DNA from 2 places in the Ruegeria sp. D1(2025) genome. Region 1 is predicted to be linked to the other one. Evidence: riboswitches for the same ligand, from Rfam matches in the RefSeq annotation. Region 1 holds a riboswitch; the other holds the start of a gene.
The links. A riboswitch is a leader RNA that binds a small molecule or an ion and turns the genes downstream of it on or off. The one in region 1 is predicted to bind thiamine pyrophosphate.
Positions count from the first base shown of each region.

Region 2: it holds a riboswitch for thiamine pyrophosphate, as region 1 does, so the genes downstream of both, thiB (thiamine ABC transporter substrate binding subunit) here and thiD (bifunctional hydroxymethylpyrimidine kinase/phosphomethylpyrimidine kinase) in region 1, are expected to answer to the same signal.

Region 1 is NZ_JBQFPO010000003.1:237,366-245,137, forward strand. It holds gene ACR1XU_RS10570 (3-deoxy-manno-octulosonate cytidylyltransferase) at 1-173, opposite strand, end outside; gene cysQ (3'(2'),5'-bisphosphate nucleotidase CysQ) at 173-970, opposite strand; gene ACR1XU_RS10580 (ABC-2 transporter permease) at 1,093-1,914, shown strand; gene ACR1XU_RS10585 (alpha-ketoglutarate-dependent dioxygenase AlkB family protein) at 1,911-2,513, opposite strand; gene dnaK (molecular chaperone DnaK) at 2,728-4,635, shown strand; gene dnaJ (molecular chaperone DnaJ) at 4,710-5,855, shown strand; TPP riboswitch at 6,118-6,224, shown strand; gene thiD (bifunctional hydroxymethylpyrimidine kinase/phosphomethylpyrimidine kinase) at 6,270-7,073, shown strand; gene ACR1XU_RS10605 (FAD-dependent oxidoreductase) at 7,070-7,772, shown strand, end outside.
Region 2 is NZ_JBQFPO010000015.1:44,409-52,180, reverse strand. It holds gene ACR1XU_RS21380 (hypothetical protein) at 1-846, shown strand, start outside; gene ACR1XU_RS21375 (transporter substrate-binding domain-containing protein) at 843-1,934, shown strand; gene ACR1XU_RS21370 (thiamine ABC transporter ATP-binding protein) at 1,946-2,638, opposite strand; gene ACR1XU_RS21365 (ABC transporter permease family protein) at 2,625-4,172, opposite strand; gene thiB (thiamine ABC transporter substrate binding subunit) at 4,148-5,128, opposite strand; TPP riboswitch at 5,161-5,265, opposite strand; gene ACR1XU_RS21355 (LysR family transcriptional regulator) at 5,351-6,241, opposite strand; gene ACR1XU_RS21350 (trimethylamine methyltransferase family protein) at 6,357-7,772, shown strand, end outside.

The sequences.
Region 1 (7,772 bases):
TCATCGTCTGTGGCCACTACAACGCGGTCCACGCCGGATACCGAACACGCAGCGCGCCAGGATCGTTCGATCAGGGTCATGGACACGCCACTTGCACCGGTCAGCGGCACCAGCGGTTTGCCCGGATAGCGGGTCGACGCGTAACGGGCGGGGATTGCGATCAGTACAGACATCAGGCTTCCTTCAGTTCCACACCCGGAGCGTAGGCAATGAAGAACGGATTTGCATAGTCTTCCTTGCCATAGGTCAGCGGTGAATGATCGTCGAAGCGAACGACCTTGCCCCCGGCGCCGGCCAGAACCGCGTGTCCGGCGGCGGTGTCCCACTCCATCGTGCGGCCAACCCGTGGATAGATGTCGGCCTCGCCAGTGGCCACAAGGCAGAACTTGAGCGACGAGCCCGCGCTTTTGCTGTCCTTCACCTGATATTTGTTGATGTAATCCTCGGTCGCCTGGTCCCGATGCGATTTCGAGGCCACGACCAAAAGGGCGGAATTGTCCGGTTCAGACACTGAAATTGGCGTAACGTCCCCGCTAATGTCCATCTCAAGCGCACCTGTTTCTTCGACCGACCGGCCATCGGCCTGCGTGTAGAACATGCGGCCCCGGGCAGGTGCATAAACAACGCCGCGCGTGGGAACGCCGTTTTCGACCAGCGCGATATTGACGGTGAAATCACCTCGCCGGTTGATGAATTCCTTGGTGCCGTCCAGCGGGTCGACGATCAGGAACGTGTCGCCCTTCTGCGTGTGCGAGGCCGCCTGTTCCTCGGTCACCAGCAGGGTATCGGGAAAGGCTTCGCGCAGGCCGGCCGAGATCAGGGCATCTGCCGCCTCGTCCGCTTCGGTGACGGGGCTGCTATCGGATTTGACCTTCACGTCGAAATCATCCGCCTCATATATCTGCATGATCTTGTCCCCTGCTTGCAGGGCAAGGCGTCTGATGACGGGAATTAACGCGTCGTAGGTCACAAAAATGCTCCGTTCCTGGGATTTGTTGATCCAATGTCCTGTTGGACTTATGATGTGACGGTTACGGAACGGCAAGAATTTCGTGCCAGTTTTTGGGCAAAGAAGCAGGAAAGACGCGTCGGGTGTTTTATTACAAGCGCAACCAAACGCTTTTGGGCGGTGCCTTCACCACGGCGGAACTGGTGTTTCACGCCGTCGTGCGGCAGATACGCTCGCAACATTCGAATGCTGTTATCGCGATTTTCATCAACATCATGCAGATCGTCATTCTGGCCACGGTCTTCTACCTGATCCTGTCATTCATGGGGGGACGTGTTGCCAAAATCCGCGGCAACTTCGTGCTTTACATGCTGTCCGGCGTTTTCATGTTCATCATGCATGTAAAGTCGGTATCCGCGATTGCCGGTATTGCGCCGGGGAACAATCCGATGATGCTGCATTCGCCGATGAATCCGATGATCATGCTGCTGGCGGCGGCCTTCGGCGCGCTGTACACGCAGCTTGTTTCAATACTGGTGATCCTGTTCGTGTATCATGTCGCGGTTGAGCCTTTGGACATTCTGGACCCAGGCGGCGCCTTCGGAATGCTGATCCTGTCTTGGTTTGTGGGATGCACGGTGGGATTGAACCTGATGGCCCTGAAGCCGTGGTTTCCAAGGACGGCGGAGATGTTGAAAAACATCTATCGGCGCCTCAACATGGTGTTCTCGGGCAAGATGTTCGTCGCCAATGCGCTGGGCGGCTATATCCTGATGATGTTCGCCTGGAACCCGCTGTTTCACATCATCGACCAGGCCCGGGGCTTCATTTTCCGCAACTATTTTCCACGGAACACAAACTGGGAATATGCCTTATGGGTCGGCATAGCGCTGCTGATGATCGGGCTGTTGGGTGAGTTCTTTACACGCAAACACGTGTCTCAAAGCTGGGACGCACGCCGCTAACGGGCCACCCGCAGCGTCAGATTGATCCGCCCGCCTTTTGGCAAGAGTTTGGAAGATCCGAAACGGATGCGATCGATCCCGTGATATGTCAGCCGTGCCGGCCCGCCCATGATGACAACGTCGCCCGAATTCAGCCAGATCGACTCGGTCTTGCCGCCTCGGGTGGTGTTGCCGATCCGAAAAAGCGCATCATCCCCAAGCGAAACCGAAAGAACCGGCCAGGAAAAATCGGCCTCGTCCTTGTCCTGATGCAGACCCATTCGGGCGCCTTCCCCGTAATAATTGATCAGACAGCAATCGGGGTCGCGTTCACTGCTGGCAAGGTCGTGCCACAGGTTCAGGATCGGTTCGGGAATGTCAGGCCAAGCCTTCCCTTGCGGGTGCTGTGTTTGATACCGGTAGCCATCCCGGTCCGTGACCCAGCCAACGGCCCCGGCCGAGGTCATGCGCACCGACATCGCCTTGCCTTGCGGCGTCACCGGCCGCACCAGTGGCGCCGCTTTCAGAATCGGGCGCAGCGTTTCGATCAGTTGCGTCTGGGCCGATGCATCCAGCCAGCCCTTTCTGATGTCGAATCCGCGCAAAATCAGCCGGGCCATCCCAGAATCCTCAATCCTTGCCAAAACCTTGCCGAAAAAGGCCACAAAATCCCGAAAACCTGCGTTTTACACCGCTTGCAGGCCTTTCGTCGCGCCCTTATATACGCCGGGACGCGCAATGGTGTAGGGCCATTACGCAATGCAGATCGGGGCAGGGATGCCATAACGGGTCCCGGCCTCGGGACATCGCCTTGAAGAGAAAGGGATTGAAAATATGGGTAAAGTAATCGGGATTGACCTTGGTACCACAAACTCGTGCGTGGCCATCATGGACGGCTCGCAGCCGAAAGTCATCGAAAACGCCGAAGGGGCGCGGACCACGCCCTCGATCGTCGCCTTCACCGAAGATGAGCGACTGGTCGGTCAGCCTGCAAAACGTCAGGCGGTCACCAACCCCGACAACACGATCTTTGGCGTCAAGCGTCTGATCGGTCGTCGTGTGGATGATGCCGAAGTCGAAAAAGACAAGAAAATGGTGCCGTACGCCATCGTTGATGGCGGCAATGGCGACGCGTGGGTCCAAGCCCGCGGCGAAAAGTACTCCCCAAGCCAGATCTCGGCCTTCACTCTGGGTAAGATGAAGGAAACCGCCGAGAGCTATCTGGGTGAGGAAGTCACGCAGGCGGTTATCACCGTTCCGGCATACTTCAACGACGCACAGCGTCAGGCCACCAAAGACGCCGGTAAAATCGCCGGTCTGGAAGTGCTGCGGATCATCAACGAACCGACAGCTGCCGCGCTGGCCTACGGTCTGGACAAGAAAGACACTCAAACCATCGCAGTCTATGACCTTGGCGGCGGTACTTTCGACGTGACCATCCTGGAAATCGACGACGGCCTGTTCGAGGTCAAATCGACCAACGGTGACACCTTCCTGGGTGGTGAAGACTTTGACATGCGCATCGTCAACTACCTGGCGGACGAGTTCAAAAAGGAACACGGCGTCGACCTGTCTGCCGACAAGATGGCGCTGCAGCGTCTGAAAGAAGCTGCTGAAAAAGCCAAGATCGAGCTGTCCTCGACCTCGCAGACCGAGATCAACCAGCCGTTCATCTCGATGGGTTCGAACGGCCAGCCGCTGCACATGGTCATGAAACTGACCCGCGCCAAGCTGGAATCGCTGGTTGGCGACCTGATTAAGAAGTCGATGAAGCCCTGCGCCGCCGCTCTGAAAGACGCCGGTCTGTCGGCTGCTGACGTGGACGAGGTTGTTCTGGTCGGTGGTATGACCCGGATGCCGAAAGTGATCGAAGAGGTCACCAAATTCTTCGGTAAAGAGCCGCACAAAGGTGTGAACCCGGACGAAGTTGTTGCCATGGGTGCCGCCATTCAGGCCGGTGTTCTGCAGGGCGACGTCAAAGACGTGGTTCTGCTGGACGTGACCCCGCTGTCGCTGGGCATCGAAACCCTGGGTGGCGTGTTCACCCGTCTGATCGACCGCAACACCACGATCCCGACCAAGAAGTCCCAGGTTTTCTCGACCGCCGAAGACAACCAGAACGCCGTAACCATCCGCGTGTTCCAGGGTGAGCGTGAGATGGCTTCGGACAACAAGATCCTGGGTCAGTTCAACCTCGAAGACATCCCGCCCGCACCGCGCGGCATGCCGCAGATCGAGGTGACCTTCGACATCGACGCCAACGGCATTGTCTCGGTTTCGGCCAAGGACAAAGGCACAGGCAAAGAGCAGAAGATCACCATCCAGGCCTCGGGCGGTCTGTCCGACGAGGACATCGAAAAGATGGTCAAGGACGCGGAAGAGAACGCGGAAGCCGACAAGGAACGCCGCGAGCTGGTCGACGCCAAGAACCAGGCGGAAAGCCTCATCCACTCGACCGAGAAGTCGATGGAAGAGCATGCCGACAAGGTCGACCCGACCACCATCGAAGCCATCGAGCTGGCGATTGCCGCGCTGAAGGACGAGCTGGAAACCGAAAACGCCGACAAGATCAAGTCGGGCATCCAGAACGTTACCGAAGCGGCCATGAAACTGGGCGAGGCCATCTACAAGGCGCAGTCCGAAGAGGCCGAGGATGAACCGGCAGCTGCGGACGCCGCTCCGGGTGATGACGATATTGTCGACGCCGAGTTCGAAGATCTGGACGACGACAAGCGTAACTAACGGGTAACCGGGCCAATTCGGGCCGGTCCGGATACCGGGCCGGCCCGTTTACGTTGAGGCAGAAGGAAACACTGATGTCAAAACGCGATTATTACGATGTACTCGGCGTGTCCAAGGGTGCATCGGCGGACGAGATCAAGAAAGGTTTTCGCAGGAAAGCCAAAGAGTTGCATCCCGACCGCAACAAGGACAACCCGGAAGCCGAGGCGCAGTTCAAGGAAGCGAACGAAGCCTATGACGTTCTGAAAGACGCAGAACGCAAGGCCGCCTATGACCGCTTTGGCCATGCCGCGTTTGAAAACGGCATGGGTGGCGGCGGCCGACCCGGCGGCGGCTTCGGTCAGGGCGATTTCTCCAGCGCGTTTTCGGACGTGTTCGACGACCTGTTCGGCGATTTCATGGGTGGCCAGCGCGGTGGCGGTGGCCGTCGTGCCGCACGCGGTTCCGACCTGCGTTACAACCTGCGCGTCTCGCTGGAAGAGGCGTTTGCGGGCCTGCAAAAAACCATCAACGTGCCCGCTGCCGTGGCCTGTTCGGCCTGTGATGGATCGGGCGCTGAAAGCGGCGTTGAACCGACCACCTGCCCGACCTGTTCGGGTATGGGTAAGGTCCGCGCGCAACAGGGCTTTTTCACCGTTGAACGCACCTGTCCGACCTGCTCGGGATTGGGTCAGATCATCAAGAATCCGTGCAAATCCTGCGGCGGCGCGGGGCGCGTGGAAAAAGAACGGGCACTGTCCGTCAACATCCCCGCCGGTGTCGAAACCGGCACCCGTATCCGTCTGGCGGGTGAGGGTGAGGCCGGAATGCGTGGTGGCCCCCCGGGCGATCTGTACATCTTTGTCGAAGTGTCCGATCACAAGCTGTTTGAGCGTGACAGCATAAACCTCTATTGCCGCGTGCCGGTCAGTATGGCCAAGGCCGCTCTTGGTGGTTCGATCGAAGTGCCCACCATCGATGGCGGTCGTGGCCGGGTTCAGATTCCGGCAGGTAGCCAGTCGGGCCGCCAGATGCGTTTGCGTGGCAAGGGAATGCCCGCCCTGCGTGGCGGTGGCGTGGGTGACATGTTCATCGAACTGGCTGTGGAAACACCGGTCAACCTGACCAGTCGCCAGAAAGAACTGCTGCGTGAGTTTGACGATCTGGGAGAGGACAACCACCCGGAATCAAAAAGCTTTTTCTCGTCGGTCAAGTCCTTCTGGGATGGGATGAAAAGCTAAGGGAACCGCTTTCCCGACCAAAGCCGCCCGGTTTCGGGCGGCTTTTTTGTTGCAGGGGGCGCTGCCCCCGCCGCCCTTTGGGCGCCTCCCCCGGGATATTTTTGGCCAGATGAAGGAAAGATCCCTTGTTCATCTGGCCCCAAATATCCCGGAGCGCGAGGCAGAGCCTCGCAAATACCATTGGCCTTACCCAAGGGATCAGGGTGGCCATAATACAGATCAAATTCAGTCTTGTGTTTTTCCGATGTGCCTGTGATTGTCCGGTCAACCGTTGGGGTGCCCTTATCGAAGGGCTGAGAGGCGTGAATGCGCTAACCCATCGAACCTGATCCGGGCAATACCGGCGTAGGGAACGGTCTCAGAATGTCAGACGTTTTCCATGCGCGCGTTGCCCAATTTTGATGGAGCAACGATATGACGCCTATTGCGCTCACAATTGCAGGCTCGGACAGCGGCGGTGGGGCCGGAATTCAGGCTGACATCAAGGCAATGTCTGCCTTAGGGGTTTATGGTGCCAGCGTGATCACCGCCGTGACCGCGCAAAACACACGGGCCGTTACCGCCGTTCACGGGATCCCATTGAATACTGTCGCCGCACAGATCGATGCCGTTCTGTCTGATCTGAGCGTGGGCGCCGTCAAGATTGGCATGTTGGCGACGCCGGACATCATCCGATGTGTTGCAGACAGCCTTGCAGCGTTTCGTGGTCCCATCGTACTGGACCCTGTGATGATCGCCAAATCCGGTGATGCCTTGTTGACAGAAGACGCGGTTGAGACATTGCGGGCGGTGCTCGTGCCCATAGCCACGCTATTGACGCCGAACTTGCCTGAGGCCGGACGCCTTCTGGATTGCCCGGCTGCGGAGACGCCGGATCAGATGGTAAAACAGGGGCTTGCCTTGTGTGACATGGGCGCAGGTTCCGTTCTGATGAAGGGCGGGCATGGATCCGGCGACATTTGCCGTGATCTCTTGATCGACGCTTCGGGCTTGGTGGCAGAGTTCAAGGCGCTGCGCCGGAAAACCAGAAATACGCATGGTACTGGCTGCACACTGTCCGCGTCAATTGCTGCCGGGCTGGCGCTGGGAAAAACGCTGATGACGGCCGTTGCAGATGCGCACAGCTATCTGCAAGGCGCGATAGCCCGGTCCGATGATCTGGACATTGGTCGCGGGCATGGGCCGGTTCATCATTTTCATCAGCTTTGGCCCGCATGACCGTCTGGTCGGTCATAGGTGCCGGAGTAGCCGGTCTGACTGTTGCAACCGAGCTGGTATCGCGCGGCGCTGACGTGCAGATATTCGACCCGGCAGGTGCGCCAGGCCCACATGGCTGTTCCTGGTGGGCGGGTGGCATGCTTGCCCCCTGGTGTGAATATGAAAATGCCGAGGAACCGGTTCTGCGGCTTGGACAAACAGCGATTGACTGGTGGGCCGCCAGAACGCGGGTGCATCGGTGCGGAACGCTGGTTGTTTCGCATTCGCGCGACCTACCGGATCTGCGCCGCTTTGCACGCCGAACGGATGGGTATTCAGAAATCGGAGGTGGAAAAATCTCCAATTTAGAGCCTGACATGAGCAATTTCGGTAACTGTCTCTTCTTCCGGGCAGAGGCCCATCTTGATCCCCGGCAAGCGTTGCGAGACCTCTACAGCCACCTCAGGGACCGAGGTGTGCCCTTTCACCGTAAACTGGCCCCTTCCCGGTTGGAGAATGCGATCGATTGCCGGGGGTTGCACGCGCGCGAGATCTTGCATGATCTGCGTGGCGTCAAAGGCGAGATGCTGGTGATCCGCTGCCCGGATGTCACGCTCTCTCGCCCCGTGCGACTGCTGCACCCGCGCATGCCGCTTTATGTCGTCCCGCGGGGTGACGGGGTCTACATGCTGGGCGCAACGATGATCGAATCCGAGGACA
Region 2 (7,772 bases), on a different contig from region 1:
TATTCGATCAGGTCGCGCAAAGTGCCCGAAGCGCTGATGAACACGCCAACGGCACAGATCATCGAAAAAGTGACTGGTGAAGACACCGCGCAATCCCTGCACGACATCACGCTTGCAAGTATTTTCGGGGCGGTTTTCAGCTATGTCCTGGTTGAACAGGTGGCCATGTTCAGCAGCAACGTAAACGATGCGACCGAATTGCGCGAAATCTGCGCCGCCATGCTGATCCCCCTGATCCCGTCACTTATCCTGCTGGCGTTTCTTACCATACTGCTGCGGCATCTCAGGATGGATCAGGGCAGCTGGCCCCGCAGTGACGATATACAGATTCCGTTCTGGGATTATGCCAAGCTTGCTTTCTGGCCCGCCTTCCTGGCCACGGTTCTCTATGGTGCGATAACCTGCATCGGCGCGGATGGTGTCGTTCGACACGCGCTGGACGGTGACGGCAGCGCAATGATCACAACAGGCCTGAATTTTCTGAAGGATGAAATCGAACAGTTGCCGCGTATCTTTTTGCTGTCTTACGTGACGGCCTGCGCCCTGTTGTTCGTTGCGGATCAGCATGACCGGATGCGCTGGTTCGTGACGGTTGGTATCGCCCTGTTGGTATCGGCATTCCTTCTGATGGTGGCAAATCTGGCCGCAAGCCTGTTCAATATAGTCCCCCCGGCGACGGGCCTTGGCCTGCTGGACATCGCAATCATGGTAACGCTTCCCTATTCCATTTTCCTGGTCTTTTACGCAATCGCCGCCGAACTGGCTGAAACCGGGTCGATGAAGAAAATCCTGTCAGTTGTCGGCACCCGCATCCGCGAGCCCCAGAGATCGGATGGTCGCTCATGACACGCCCTGCTGTTTTGGCGTTCGCCTTGGCGGCTTTGGCCTGGCAAGGCACTGCCTCTTCTGTCACGGCCGAAGCGGACCTGATCGTTGGCGTGCGAACGGACGCCCCGCCTTTTTCGTATCTCGCGGTGCGTGATCGCGAAGGACGTTTGACCAGCGATACGCCGCCTCTTGCGTCGGGTGAGGTGTTCACCGGCTACATGGTCAATATCTGCGCCACGGTTCTTGAAGAACTGCAGAAGTCCCGCGATTTCACCGTTGAATGGAAGGCTGTCGAGGCGCGGGACCGGTTCACCGACCTACAAAGCGGCAAAATCAACATTCTCTGCGATCCGGCCACCATTACCCAAGAGCGTTTGTCCTATCCCGGCGTGCTTGTTTCCCCGCCGGTCTATCTGTCTGGTGTCGGAAGGGCGGAGACGACGCGTGACCAGTGGGCTGGTCACTGGCCCTGTATCGGCCCGGTCGCAGGGATCGTGGAAGGCACCACGGCACCGCGTTCTATTAGGCTGATTGCAGAAAAATACGGTTTCGGCGAGACATTCTCGGAAATCGTCAGAATGCATCCGGATGTAGACAAGGTTGTTCTCAGCGACGATGAGAAAAAACGCCTGACCGATTGCCCGGATGCCGTGGCTGGGTTGACGTGGGATGTGGGTTCGCTTGCTAAATATGTCAGCGCCGATGCGGCCGATACAGATCCTGACGCTGCCTATGTTGTCCGCAGTTACCCAAACCATGAAAAACTGGCGCAAGCGCTGTGCGACGGGCAAATCTATTACTCGGTTGGCGATCTTGAGATCGTGACGCTGGCATTGAAGTCCTACATTGAAAGAAACCCGGATTGTCAGGCCCGCGCGGACGCTCAGGTCTATTCTGAAGAGCGCTATGGCATTTTCGTCCACTTGTCAGATCAGATGAACAGTTCGGACCAACTCGCCTTGGCGTTTCTTCAGCAGCTCACGATCGAGATTCACAAGGGTCACGATTCAATCCTTGTGCGAAGTTTTTCGGATAATTTTGACCGCAACAAGATTTCACGCTCCTTGGATCTGTTCCTGTGGAATCTGGTCGCCGGGGCCAACTGACGGCGGACGTGTCACCCAAGATAGTCTCGCAGCGCAGGCGGCGGGTTATCAAAAAGTGTGGATGTCTCGGTGACCGGGTGCGCCAGCCCATCCGCCACCAGAACCGAATGACTTGCGATCCGTCTTGCATCCTGTGGATCATGGCTGACCATCATCATTGTCGTTCCGGCCTCGGTCGTCAGGGCAGAGACAAGATCCAGCATTTCCGCCTTGAGCGCCGGTCCCAGAGCGGCAAACGGCTCGTCCAGCAACAGCAAAGGCCGCTGTTGTACCAGCACGCGGGCAAGGGCAACACGGCTTTGTTGACCGCCCGACAATTGTGCCGGTCGCCGGTCCGCCATATCGGGCAAACCAACACGATCCAGCGCGGAATGCACCTGTGCCTGCTGATCGGCTGACAACCGGCCGTTCGGATGCAAACCCAGGGCGATGTTCTGGCCAGCGGTCAGATGAGGAAACAGGTTCCCATCCTGAAACAGCATCGCCAGCGGGCGCTGCCCCGGCGGTAATCCGGTAATATCGCTGCCGCGCCAGTAAATTTGCCCCGCGGCCAGATCGCGAAACCCAGCAATCGCCTCTAAAAGGGTCGACTTTCCCGCACCGGAAGGACCAATGATCGCAACCCGTGATCCGGATTCGATTTGCAGGGTCGCGCGTAATACGAAATCGCCATTTGAAATCGCACAGCCATCAAGCTTCAGCATGCCAGCGCCCTCCTCGATCCAAAAGCCAGAATGCCCCCATCGAAAGCGCCAGCAGCAACAGGGCGCCACCGGCCGCTGCCTCCATCTGATAGGCTCCCATCAGCCGGTAAATCTGAAGCGGAAGCGTGGCAATTTGTGCATCGGCAAATAGCGCGATGACCCCCAAATCCCCCATGGACAGTGCCGCCGCCAGACCCGCGGCAAATCCGATTTGCGGTCGCAGGCGGGGCAGCAGAATGCGTGTCACAAAACTCCATCTGCTCATATCCAGTGACAGTGCCAGACGACCGTATTGAGCAACAACCTCGCGCGTCGATGGAACAAGTATCCTCAGGGCAAAGGGCAACGCCATGACGGCATTCACCAGAGCCGTTACAGGCAGGGCCAGAACAGTAGGGTTGGCAAGTGGGCGGATCAGGATGAACAGCCCGGTGCCGACGACCAGAGGTGACGCTGCCAATCCAAGAACACCGCAGAGTTCGACGATCCCGTATCGCCCGGTTGCAACCGTCATCGCCATCGGCAAGGCCAGAAGCAGCAGAACGACGGTGCTGGCTGCCGCGACCAAAACGGATATCAAGGCCGCCCGGTACACCTGCGCCGGCATCTCGAACACTCCCGAAAGTCCGGAGATCACGACCGAGGTCAACGGCAGCAGGAGAAAGGCAGCCGCTGCGCTGATCCAGAAGGCATCAAACACCCGCGTCCCTTCATCCCAGCGTCGGATCGAACGATCCAGCCCGGCACCAAACCCGTCACCCCTGGAGAACCTGAGCGCTGCCAGGGCCGCCACCGCGGTCAGAACCAGTTGCACTCCGGACAGAAGCGCGGCGCGACCCAAGTTGAAATCATAGGTAAAGGCCTGGTAAATCGCGAGTTCTATCGTGGTCGCGCGTGGTCCACCACCCAAAGTCAGGGCAACTGCAAAACTGGTCAGGCAAATGGCAAAAACAACGGCCAGAATACCGGGCAGGATACGTGCCAGCATAGGCATTTCGATCAGCCGGAACATGGCCCATCCGTTGCAACCCAACTGGGCGGCCAATCGAAACCTTTCGGACGGGATCTCCTGCCACCCCTGCAAGATCAGACGCGTGGCCAAGGGGAGATTGAAAAAGACATGCGCCAGAACCACGCCATGCAGCCCGTAGATACGGATCGGCGGTAGCCCAAAAACCGCTAGAACGTCTGAAATCCAGCCCGCTCGGCCGAAAACCTGCAGCAAGCCGATGATGGCGACAATGACCGGCAAAATGAACGGCGCCCCCAGCAGCGCGATCAGAACCGCCCGCCCGCGAAAACGCCGCCGGGCCAGCGCGCGGGCGACAGGAACGGCAAGCCCTGCACTGAAAATGGCGGACAACACCGCCTGAACCAGTGTGAACCGAAGGGCTGACCAATCGGCCGGTCCGAACCCACTTGCGGAGTCGGCGCGCAGGGCAACTGCGGCGAGCGTACCAAGAATAAGCACGGCAATCAGTATCGCCGCGCCAATACCCGGCGTCGGATTTACTGGCTGAGCGCGCCCAGCCATTCCGCCAACGCCTCATCCCGCACGGCTGCCGCCTGATCAGAATCCAGCAGCAAAGATTTTTCCGGTACGGTCAGTGTATCAAACCCTTCGGGCAGGCCCGCCGCAGGCGTTACCGCCGGATACATCCAGTTTGTTGTCGGGATGATCTGCTGGAAGGCATCCGAAACCATGAACTGTAAAAACTGGTCCGCCAGTTCAGGCTGATCGGTTCCGGCCAGTTTCCCGGCTACTTCGACCTGCATATAGTGACCTTCGTCAAATGCCGCCGCCGCCTTGCTTGCATCTTCTTCAGCGATCAGGTGATAGGCAGGTGATGTGGTGTAACTGAGAACCATGTCAGCCTCACCCTCAAGAAACAGTCCATACGCCTCGGACCAGCCCTTGGTGACGGTCACGATATTATCGGCCAGTCCTGCCCAGATTTCGGGGGCTTCGTCGCCATAGGCGGCTTTGACCCACAGCAACAGGCCTAGCCCTGGCGTGGATGAACGCGGATCCTGAATGATGATTTTGGTATCACCGTCGGCCAGCTCACGGAAATTGGCCGGTGCTGCTGCGTCGGCATTATGGACAAACGCGAAATACCCCCAGTCGTAAGGCGCAAATACGTCATCGTTCCATTCTACGGGCAAAGTGTATTTGGCGCTGACCGAACTGGGCGCAAACAGGCCGGTTTCCTTTGCTGCTGCAATCAGGTTGGTGTCCAGACCCAAGACGACGTCTGCATCCGAGTTTTCGCCTTCCAGACGGATGCGCGACAGCAGGGCGGCACCGTCTTCCACACCAACAAGGTTCAGTTCGCAGTCGCAGACCGCTTCGAATGCTTCCTTGACCTGCGGACCCGGACCCCAATCCGAGACGAAGCTGTCATAAGTATAAACGGTCAGCTGAGGTTTGTCGGCGGCGATAGCCGAAGTCGCGCTCAGAATTCCCGCAGCAATCAGCAGATGTTTCATGTCATCCTCCATTGCGGCGAGAGGGCAAGGATGGATGAAACCGTCACCTTTCCCTCCGCCGGTTCTAGCCGGTTCAGGTTCAACGGGTTCGCTATGGGCGTCTCAGCGCGGCATTCCGCGCACCCCGAGGTGAGGCCGTGATTAGGGTGATGTCGAAACAATTTCAACCAAATTCGCCCTTCACGCTTCACTGGCATGAAGGATACTTCTCAACTGGCGGGATCAGGGCAGATCAGCCTGCGAGCCCAGGCTTTGAACCTGCAGCCATTCAATCGCGGCCCGGGTCTCGCGTCGCGATCGGCCAAGTCCTGTGCTCTCGACGAAATAACCATGAGTGGGTGTTATTTTTTCATCAAACAGACGCACGACGCGACCTTCGGCCAGATCCTGATCGATCAAGGGCAGCCAGCCGACAATCGCGCCCTGCCCTTCTGCGGCACCCCGCAGCAGAACATTGGCATCTTCAAAGATCGGACCACGCAAAGGGCCATCAACCGGGACATTCATCGCCCGGAACCAGTCGAGCCAACCCCAGTGGTTCCTTTGATGCAACAGCGGACAGTGCAACAGGTCTTGGGGCTCATTCACCGGACCGTGCCTCAGGACAAATGCCTCCGACGCTATGGCAACGGGGGCAAGCTCGATCAGCTTGATCGCGGTTTCGGGCATCTCGGCCATTCGTTCCCAGCGGATCACGATGTCGATGTTTGCCCGGTTCAGCGTGCCGGGTTGATAAGAAGGAACCACCTCCAGCTCGATCTCGGGGTGGTCGTCCCAAAAATCACCGATCCGGGGCATCAGCCAGCGGGCGGTGAAAATCGGCCCCGCAGCAAGTCGGACCACTTTGCGGGAGCTGCGGCGAACCGAGCGCACCGCGTCATCCAGAATTTCAAATGCCTGAGCCGTTGCTGCCGCCAGACGCCTGCCATCTTCGGTCAACGCGACCTCGCGCCCGGCCCGTTCAAACAGCTTGACGCCCAGCTGCTCTTCCAGCCCTCGAATGTGATGGCTGATCGCCGTGGGTGTGACCGACAATTTCTCGGCCGCAATTCGAAAACTGCCCTGGCGGGCGGCTGCATCGAAGGCGCGAAGGGCGGGAAGAGAGGCGGTCACGAATTTCCCTAATGTAAGTTTTACTCATCAATTGCTGAGAAAACGGCTTTTGTAAACAAGCCCTATGGCTGTGTAGGCTGACTTTGAATGAAGCTGAGCTCATGATATTAGGCCCATGTCTACGCGCCGGCGCGGTCGCAAGGACCGTCTGACACAAGATAACAGCGACGAGGCCAGCCCTGCGGTATGGCCGGGTGTGGTTGGCGGGTGCCTGAAACCGCTGTCCCCGAATGAAGTCGCTCAGACCGAGGAAGCCGCATTGCTGCTGCTTGAGACCCTCGGACTAAGTCAGCCGACCCCATCCATGGTCGACAAGGTGACGGCAGCGGGCGGGACGCTGGGCGATGACGGACGATTGTTGTTTCCGCGCGCCCTTGTGCGCAAGTCGATCAAGCAGGCAAGGCGGAATTTCGTCCTTTGCGGGCAAGTTCCTGAAAACGATCTGCGGATCGAAGGCACGCGGGTCCATATGTCAACCGGCGGCGCCGCGCCGGGTGTCTTCGACATCGATACGGGCCACTACCGCCCTTCAACCCTGGCCGACCTGTATGATGCCGCCCGACTGGTCGACAGGATGGAGAACATCCATCATTTCAGCCGTCCGGTCGTTGCGCGCGACGTTGACCCTGCTGCGGCAATGGACCTCAACACTGCCTATGCCTGCCTGATGGGCACGTCCAAGCATGTTTCCGTCTCGATTACCGAACCCGAAAACGTCCCGGCCATTGCCCGCCTTTGTTACAGGATCGCAGGTGACGAAGCCGCCTTTCGCGCGCGACCGTTCCTGACTGTCATGGTCTGTCATGTTGTGCCGCCCATGCGCTTCGCAGAAGAGGCTTGTGAAGTGCTCGAGGCCGCTATTCTTGCGGGTTTTCCGGTACAATTGATCAGCGCGGGACAGGCCGGGGCCACAAGCCCGGCCACCTTGGCCGGGTCACTTGTACAGGCCGTGGCTGAAACGCTCGCCGGATTGGTTTTTGCCCGCCTCGTCGATCCGCAGGTTCGCGCGATTTTTGCACCCAAACCTTTGGTCGCCGACCTGCGCACCGGGTCGATGTCTGGTGGCGGAGGGGAACAGGCGATCCTGATGGCCGGTGCGGCGCAGATGGGGCGGCATTTCAACTTGCCGACTTCGTCCATAGCCGGGATTACCGACGCCAAGACACTGGATTCCCAATACGGGGCTGAGAAATGCCTGGCAGTCGCCATGGCGGCACATGCGGGATCGAACATTGTCACGCAGGCCGCTGGCAGTCATGCCAGTCTTCTGGGCGTTTCATTGGAAGGCTATGTCAGCGACAACGACCTTTTGGGCAATGTGCTTCGAACAATCCGTGGGATCGAAGTTACGACCGACAACATTGCAGCGCAGGTGATCGCCGATGTGTGTCGGGGTCCGGGTCACTACCTGGGTGAGGTTCATACCTACGACCGAATGAAATCGGACTATTTCTATCCTCATGTTGGCGACAGGCGCACACCGGTTGACTGGCAGGAAGACGGCGCGCGTCCAGTCGGTGAAGTTGCGAAA